4 regions of the Staphylococcus schleiferi genome follow, and region 1 is predicted to be linked to each of the others. Evidence: riboswitches for the same ligand, from Rfam matches in the RefSeq annotation. Region 1 holds a riboswitch; each other region holds the start of a gene.
What was found. Region 1 has a riboswitch for S-adenosylmethionine ahead of MUA40_RS01350 (LLM class flavin-dependent oxidoreductase). Riboswitches for the same ligand answer to the same signal wherever they lie in the genome.
Positions count from the first base shown of each region.

Region 2: another riboswitch for S-adenosylmethionine. It lies ahead of MUA40_RS03480 (M20 family metallopeptidase); the one in region 1 lies ahead of MUA40_RS01350 (LLM class flavin-dependent oxidoreductase).
Region 3: another riboswitch for S-adenosylmethionine. It lies ahead of MUA40_RS09565 (methionine ABC transporter ATP-binding protein); the one in region 1 lies ahead of MUA40_RS01350 (LLM class flavin-dependent oxidoreductase).
Region 4: another riboswitch for S-adenosylmethionine. It lies ahead of metK (methionine adenosyltransferase); the one in region 1 lies ahead of MUA40_RS01350 (LLM class flavin-dependent oxidoreductase).

Region 1 covers NZ_CP094712.1:329,726-331,933, forward strand. The annotation lists gene MUA40_RS01345 (O-acetylhomoserine aminocarboxypropyltransferase/cysteine synthase family protein) at 1-769, shown strand, start outside; SAM riboswitch class I at 933-1,032, shown strand; gene MUA40_RS01350 (LLM class flavin-dependent oxidoreductase) at 1,079-2,208, shown strand, end outside.
Region 2 covers NZ_CP094712.1:782,676-784,883, reverse strand. The annotation lists gene MUA40_RS03480 (M20 family metallopeptidase) at 1-1,161, opposite strand, end outside; SAM riboswitch class I at 1,227-1,335, opposite strand; gene MUA40_RS03475 (S-ribosylhomocysteine lyase) at 1,514-1,990, shown strand; gene MUA40_RS03470 (DoxX family protein) at 2,115-2,208, opposite strand, start outside.
Region 3 covers NZ_CP094712.1:2,024,952-2,027,159, forward strand. The annotation lists gene MUA40_RS09560 (methionine ABC transporter permease) at 1-78, opposite strand, end outside; gene MUA40_RS09565 (methionine ABC transporter ATP-binding protein) at 71-1,099, opposite strand; SAM riboswitch class I at 1,195-1,305, opposite strand; gene MUA40_RS09570 (thioredoxin family protein) at 1,346-1,660, opposite strand; gene MUA40_RS09575 (toprim domain-containing protein) at 1,626-2,021, opposite strand; gene gcvH (glycine cleavage system protein GcvH) at 2,100-2,208, opposite strand, start outside.
Region 4 covers NZ_CP094712.1:1,060,851-1,063,058, reverse strand. The annotation lists gene metK (methionine adenosyltransferase) at 1-1,054, opposite strand, end outside; SAM riboswitch class I at 1,161-1,270, opposite strand; gene pckA (phosphoenolpyruvate carboxykinase (ATP)) at 1,602-2,208, shown strand, end outside.

The DNA.
Region 1 (2,208 bases):
AGCAATTACAAAAGCGCAAGGTATACCACTTATTGTTGATAATACATTTGCGACACCTTATCTTTTACGTCCGATTGAATATGGCGCGAATATTGTTGTTCACTCTGCGACCAAATTTATTGGTGGGCACGGAACATCGATGGGTGGTGTCATTGTTGATGCAGGTAACTTTAACTGGGATAATGGCAAGTTTCCAGGATTAAGTGAACCCGATCCATCTTATCACGGTTTAGTGTTCAGTGAAAAATTTGGAGAAGCCGCACTTGCTTTTAAAATTCGTACAACAATTTTAAGAGATACAGGGGCAGCGATTTCACCATTCAATGCATTTTTACTAACGCAAGGCTTAGAGACACTTTCATTACGATTAGAACGACATGTCGAAAATGCTGAAAAAGTTGCACAATGTCTTGAAAAGCATGATAAAGTCGCATGGGTTAAATATGCGGGTTTACCGACGAGTGAATATTACGCGTTAAAAGAGAAGTATTTACCAAAAGGTGCAAGTTCCATCTTTACCTTTGGTGTCAAAGGCGGATACGAAGCAGGTAAAAAGTTTATTGAAGGCTTAGAATTATTTTCTTTATTAGCGAATGTAGGAGATGCAAAGTCACTTGTCATTCACCCTGCATCAACGACACATCAACAATTGACAGAAGCAGAGCAAAAAGCAGCAGGTATTGCCCCTGAGACGATTCGTCTTTCGATAGGCCTTGAGCATATTGATGATATTATTGCAGATTTGGAAAAAGGCTTTGCCAAAATTTAATTTTTAAGCGTCACACAAAATGAAAATAAAGGGAAATTCATGATCCGGTAGATTGACATGAACGCTTTTAAAGCGTAAGCCACCATGTGAAGGAAGTGATTATTCTACCGGTCATTGTTTTACCTTTCACTTATTAAAAAGTACCCCATGAATATACATCATCGTCTTATCAAGAGAGATGGAGGGACTGGCCCGATGAAATCGCGGCAACAGGATGCATTCACTGTGCCAATTCCAGTAGCGCAATTGCTAGAAGATAAGTCAACTACAGCTATGCCTTATCTTCCTATTTTTTAGGAGGTAATGTTCATGACACGAAAACAAATTCATTTTAACGGATTCGTCCAAAACTCTCCCTCTCCCCATGCTTCAGGTTTATGGAAACATCCAAAAGATAAAGGAGCGACACACCACAATTTAAAATATTGGACGGATATTGCTCAAACTTTAGAACGTGGTTTATTTGATGGTATCTTTATTGCTGATGTTTTGGGCACTTATAGTGTTTACAACCAATCCCATGACGCCGCAGTGAAACATGCAGTTCAACTCCCCGCACACGATCCTATTCCGCTCGTTTCCGCCATTGCAGCAGTAACTGAGCATATTGGTATTGCACCTACTGTCTCAACTACTTATGCACAGCCATATAAGTTGGCACGTCAATTATCTACACTCGATCATCTAACAAATGGTCGATTAGGTTGGAATGTTGTGACGTCTTATTTAGAAAGTGAAGCAGTAAACTTAGGTTTAAAAGAGCGCTTACCTAAAGCGTTACGTTACAACCGTGCAGACGAATTTTTGCAAGTGAGCTATCAGCTGTGGGAAGACAGTTGGGAGGATGATGCAGTGGTTAAAGCGCGAGAGACAGATACGTATGCGGATCCTTCTAAAGTTCATGCGATTCACCATAAAGGTACATTTTTCGATATACCCGGACCGCATCTTGTAGAGCCTTCCCCTCAAAGAACACCTGTTTTATTTCAAGCAGGTGCTTCCGAAAAAGGTAAAACATTTGCTGCAAAGCATGCTGAGGCTGTGTTTACAAAACATACCTCTATTGAATCGTTGCGAACATATGTCACAGACATTCGGACAAGGGCACAACAATTTGGCCGTAATGGAGAAGATATACTTGTTTTTCCAATGGTTTTGCCTATTATCGGTAAAACTGAAGCAGAGGCTTATGAAAAATATGAAGCGCTTCAAAATGAAGTCAGCTATGAAGGTTCAGTCGCGTTGTTAAGCGGACATACAGGTATTGATTTTTCTCAATATGATCCAGATGAATATATCGAAAATATCGAGACCGAAGCGATGCAAGGCAATCTCAATTTATATACAAAAGATCCACATCGAAAATGGACATTGCGAGAAGCGGTGAAAAATCACGGGCTAGGTAATGGGACGGCTAAATTCATCGGCACACCCTCACA
Region 2 (2,208 bases), 450 kb from region 1:
ATCTTGAATTAATGTAGCCCCCATTAATGCAATGATCTTTGCACCTCTTATCAGTGCTTTATCCCCCATTGGACTTGCAGCAGCTTCTCTAAATCGATGGGTATGCCCCACCAAGCTTCTTGGCCCAATTTTGACATGTGGGTGTATCGTTGGTACAACATGGCTGACATTCCCCGTGTCCGTTGAACCATACCCAAAATCATCATGACTTACCTCTTCCCCTAGTTCTGTTGCATATTGTTCAAATAACAAATCGAGTTCTGGTGATTTCACAAACTCATTGACGCCATTTTGAATAGGCTCAAACTCAAAATCACAACTCATTTGTATCGCTGCCCCCTTAGCGATATCATGAACACGTCCAGTGAGAACATCCAATTCCTTTCGTGTCGTCGCACGCGTATAAAAACGTGCATGTGTGAAATCTGGAATGATATTCGCGGCCTTGCCACCATCTAAAATTACGCCATGTACGCGCTCAGTCTTTTTAATATGCTGACGAATTTGTGCAACACCATTAAAAAAACTAATCATCGCATCTAAAGCGTTACGTGCTTCATAAGCATTCTCTGAAGCATGCGCACTTTTACCATAAAATTTAATATCTAGTACATCTACCGCAAGTGTGTGATTGGTTGGATATGTTTCATTACCTGGATGTACCATTAACGCAACATCTACATCGTCAAATATGCCTTCTTTAACATAACTCGCTTTGGCACTTCCATTTTCTCCGCCTTCTTCAGCTGGGCAACCGAAGATGACGACTTTCCCACCGATTTCTTCGACGACCTGCTTAAGTGCTGTACCTGCTAAGACACTCGCTGTACCGATAATGTTATGACCACAGGCATGACCTAATCCTGGAAGTGCATCATATTCAGCAAGATAGCTGATTGTAGGCCCTTCCTTTGCCGATTCATAAGTGGCTATAAATCCAGTTGAATGACCTGCAATGTCGCGCTCAACTTCGAAACCACACTCAATTAAATGATCAATGAGCAATCTCGAAGCAAATAACTCTTCATTTCCAATCTCAGGTCTTTCATGAATTTGATGACTCATATCAATGTATTTCAATCTGTTGTTATCTATATAATCTAAAATCCGTTGTCTCACTGATACCAAATTAAAACTCCTTCCAAACAAAAAAGTTATCATCCTATACTATCAACACATATGTTTTCAAGTGTGGTTGATGTACGCCGGTGATAACATCTTTGTCGTTTTTATCTTTCAGCCCATTATAGACTGTTGGATTTAGCACCTTTATCGCTTTACGATGAGGTTGCAGGGCTTCGTAGGGCCAATTCCCTCCACCACTCTTGATAAATATTTATTAAATTTGTACTTATTTTATCGGATTTAGGACAATTTGTCATGTATTTTTTACAGATAAATCAAAAATTTCTATCTTATTTTTTGTATAACTGAGTAATTAGCTCAGTTTTTTTACTTTCAATCATCCTAATTTGTGTTAAAATGAAATTACACATGAAGGAGGTTTGTACAAATGCCAAAAATGAACGTTGAAAGTTTTAACTTGGATCACACTAAAGTGGTTGCGCCTTATATTCGCTTGGCTGGTAAAATGAAAGGAATTAACGGAGATGAAATTTATAAATATGACATTCGTTTCAAGCAGCCAAATAAAGCGCACATGGACATGCCTGGATTGCATTCTCTAGAGCATTTGATGGCTGAGAATATTAGAAACCATACAGATAAAGTGGTTGATTTAAGTCCGATGGGTTGCCAAACTGGTTTTTATGTTTCTTTTATCAATCATGATGATTATGACGATGTATTAAATATTATTGAAAAAACAATACAAGATGTACTTGAGGCAAAAGAAGTTCCTGCTTGCAATGAATTACAATGTGGTTGGGCTGCTTCACATTCTTTAGAGGGCGCTCAAGCAATTGCACAATCATTTTTAGATAAACGTGACCAATGGCATGATGTTTTTGGAACAGGTGCACACGTATAAATATAAAGTCACGTTTTAAAATAGAATGACGATATGAAAATAATGATAAATCGCTTTGACTGAACAAAAGGCATTCCAAATTGTGTGTGATACACAACTTGAAATGCCTTTTTAAAGTTTACAATTATAATTTTTTAATGAGATACATGAAAAGGAATTGAAGCGGTAGTCTACCGTATCTTGCCGTGTCTGATAATTCTTTATCACCAAGCGGCAAT
Region 3 (2,208 bases), 830 kb from region 1:
CGCTACCCAAACATCAGGCCAACGTACATTCGGCATTGTTATCATCTCTTGAAGTATTTCGCTAAAACTCTTACCCATGACTGACCACCTCTACATCGATATTTTGTGACTCTAAGTCCGCTTGTACTTCATCAAAATTTATTTTTGAGACATCTTGAATGTGCACGAGTAAATAGCCTATAGTGCCCGTTTTTGAATGTTTAATATTCCCCTCTAAAATATTGGCTGAAAGATGATATTCTTGCGAAAGATGGGACAATATCGGACGTGTTGTATTATCGCCAGAAAAAGTCAATTTAATTAAAATATCATCCTTTGCTAGAGGAAATGTCGCTACAAGCTCATCGCTCTCATCACTCGGTTTCAAGTCTTCTTGAACAAAGCGACGTGTCACTGCGTGCTGTGGATTTTCAAAAATATCAGAAACTTTACCTTGCTCAATGACACGACCATTTTCCATTACAGATACTTCATCACAAATTCGACGAATGACGTGCATCTCATGCGTAATAATAATAATCGTTAAGTTCTTTTCCTTTTTAAGTTGTAAAAGTAAATCTAATATTTCATCTGTCGTTTGAGGGTCAAGTGCACTTGTTGCTTCGTCACACAGTAAGACTTCTGGATCATTGGCCAGTGCGCGGGCAATGCCGACACGCTGTTTTTGACCACCTGATAATTCAGAAGGATACGCATGCTCTCTCCCTTTCAAACCGACACGTTCAACGAGCTCTAATGCTGTCTGCTTTGCTTCACTTTTTGCAACACCTGCAATTTCTAGTGGAAAAATAATATTATCCAATACCGTTCTTGACCACAATAAATTAAAGTGTTGGAAAATCATGCTGACTTTTTGTCGTTTTTTACGTAAATCTGCTTTACTTAGCTGACCTATGTTATCCCCGCCGATAACCACATCGCCCGATGTAGGTGTTTCTAGATAATTAAATAATCGTATTAAAGTACTTTTACCAGCACCAGAAAATCCGATAATACCATAGATTGAACCCTTCTCTATCTTTAGGTCAACATGATCTACAGCTGTCACAGATTTTGATTTACTCTCGTACTTTTTAACGATATTTTTAAGCTCAATCATACTGTTCCTCCTTGTGTTTCCCCTCTTATCTGCAAAATAAAAAATGCTTTCTCTTTTTAAAAATGAAAGAGAAAGCACTAACACGAATCGCTTTTCTCTCATCTTCAAAAGTAAAATTTTTACTTTATGTGAATTGGCACCATTTCTATATACTAGACGGTTGCCGGGCTTCATAGGGCACATCCCTCCACCACTCCGGATAAGAGTTTTCTGACTATTTAATTGATATTAATCTTATCATTGTAATCAACATGCGTCAATCACTTTTTTTAATTTTTCTAATAAGTACGGTACAGATTGAAAAGCATACAATCTTTCTACTTCTTGATCATAATGCATGATCATTAACACAGGCACAGACTGTATTTCATTTGCTTGACTCCAATCTGGGTGAAAATTTAAATCTATTTTCACAATTGGTAATTGTGTCATCTCATTGGCAATATCTAACATTCTTTCAGACATTTTACATGTCCCACACATCGGTGTATAACCGAATATGAGATGAACGTTTTGATCACTATTTCTATATATATTGTTCAATTGCTCTGAAACACTCATGATATGAATACTTCCCTTTAACATAAAAATCTTTTTTTACTTTAAATCCAAAATGTTGTAATACATTAGAGAGGTAATCGCGTGGACAACGTGCCACTTCACTATAATTCGTATCGATGAAAATATCGATGCGCTCACTCAAATAAGTTGTAAACCATTTGCGGATTTTTCGACCTTCCGCATCTGAATCTACTAAAATGTAGACCTGTTTATCATACAAATATTCAATCATATTGTCTAATTTTTCAATTCCCATCGTTCCATGTGTACATATAATTTCGACAGGTTCTAACAACACCTCTTGAACACGTTTTTTATCAGATTTACCTTCTACAACAATAACCTTATTGATCATCGCCATGGTCTTCACCTTCTAAAAAATATTTGAGTACAAAAAACTCCTTGATAATCAGATTACCGAGGAGTCTTTATGCGGGCATTATTCACCAATCATTTGTTCATAATCAGCTGCACTTAGTAATGCATCTAATTGGCTTTCATCGCTTAATTCAACTTTTACCATCCAAGCTTTTTCGTAAGGTGATTCG
Region 4 (2,208 bases), 730 kb from region 1:
CAGCAGGTCTTAAATCAAAGTGATCACGTACGGCTTGAATTAAAGTATCCTCACTGACTTTTCCTGTGCCAAATGTATCGATAGCGATAGAAACGGGCTGAGCGACACCAATAGCGTAGGCAAGTTGCACTTCACATTTATCCGCAAGTTGTGCAGCTACAATGTTTTTTGCGACATAGCGCGCTGCGTAGGCTGCAGAACGGTCGACTTTTGTAGGATCTTTTCCTGAAAAAGCACCCCCACCATGACGGGCATAACCACCGTAAGTATCCACAATAATTTTACGGCCAGTTAAGCCTGCGTCACCTTGTGGACCACCAATGACAAAACGCCCTGTTGGATTAATGAAAAATTTAGTCTCTTCATCTAATAAGCTTGGGTCTACTGTTGGATAAATAACATACTCTTTAATGTCATTTTGGATTTTTTCTAATTCAATTTCTTCGTGATGTTGTGAAGATACAACAATTGTATCAATACGTTTGGGTTGATTTTGTTCATCATATTCAACCGTCACTTGGACTTTACCGTCTGGTCGTAAATAATCTAAAGTTCCATTTTTACGGACTTCTGATAAACGTTTCGATAATTTATGTGACAGGTCAATTGGTAATGGCATGAGTGTATCTGTTTCATTTGTCGCAAAACCGAACATCAAGCCTTGATCGCCAGCACCTGTATTTAACTCTTCGTCATTCATTTCATCACGATATTCTAAAGCGCGATCGACACCTTGTGCAATATCAGGTGATTGTTCATCTATCGCTGTTAAAACAGACATTGTTTTATAGTCGTAACCATACTTCGCACGTGTATAGCCAATCTCTTTAACTGTTTCGCGTACGACTTTTGGAATATCTACATAAGTGGAAGTAGAAATCTCACCCGCGATTAAGGCCATACCTGTCGTCACTGTCGTCTCACAAGCGACACGTGCATTTTTATCTCCTTTCAAAATTTCATCCAAAATTGCATCAGAAATCTGGTCTGCAATTTTATCAGGATGACCTTCTGTTACTGATTCTGAAGTAAATAAGCGTCTGTTGTATGTCATAATAAACTCCTTTATATAATGGATTACGAACATTCTCTCTCTGAGCTCAATAAAAAAAGAGCCTTTCAACACTATAAAATAGAGTGAAGGCTCTAACGTCCATTCGCTCTTATCGTTCAGACCATATTTGTCTGCAAACGGTTTGGCACCTTTCTTCGTTAAAAGAGGTTGCTGGGTTTCATTGGGTCCATGTCCCTCCACCACTCAGGATAAGAGAATCCGTTAGCACTATATTACATAACTTTTATCAGTCTGTCAATTTCGTACTTATGCACAAATCACTTCTAAAAACCTTTCCTATCTATAAGGTTGATGTTGAATACATCGATATTCATGTAAGAAGCCACTAAAAAAATGATAAATTTGAGTGAACCATTGAAACTTTCGATGAATTTAACGCTGAAGTCATAGTCATAATACGTAAAAATAAATATTTAATCTAAAATCTGTTATTTCCCCTTAAATATAGTAGGGATTATTTCTCTAATATGTTATACTCTTAAATTGTAAAGGCTTACATTCAACAAAATTCGGAGGGGATTAGATCATGTCATTCAATACTAGTGCGTTAGAGGCATTAATCGATAAGCCAAGTTCACATTTTCAACTTACAACAACCGAACTTTATAACAAAATCTTAAAGCGTGATGAAGCAGAGTTAACAGAACTCGGTGCCATCAATGCGAAAACGGGTGAATACACGGGGCGCTCACCTAAAGATAAATTTATTGTAGACAATCCACAGGTAAAAGACGATATCGATTGGGGGTCAATCAATCAACCGATTTCTGAAGAAAAATTTCTCAATCTCTACCATAAAGTTATTGATTACTTAAATGACAAAGAAGAATTGTTTGTTTTTAATGGCTATGCAGGAAGTGATTCAAATTCACAACTTAAACTGACAGTAGTTAATGAATTCGCATGGCATAATTTATTTGCACAAAATATGTTTATTAAACCAACTTCTAAAGAAGAAGCTTCAAAAATCAAAGCAGATTTTACATTAATTTCTGCACCTCACTTTAAGGCAGACCCAAAAATCGATGGTACACGCTCAGAAACTTTTGTTATTATTTCTTTTAAGCATAAAACAATTTTAATTGGCGGCACAGAATATGCGGGTGAAATGAAAAAATCAGTCTTTTCTGTCA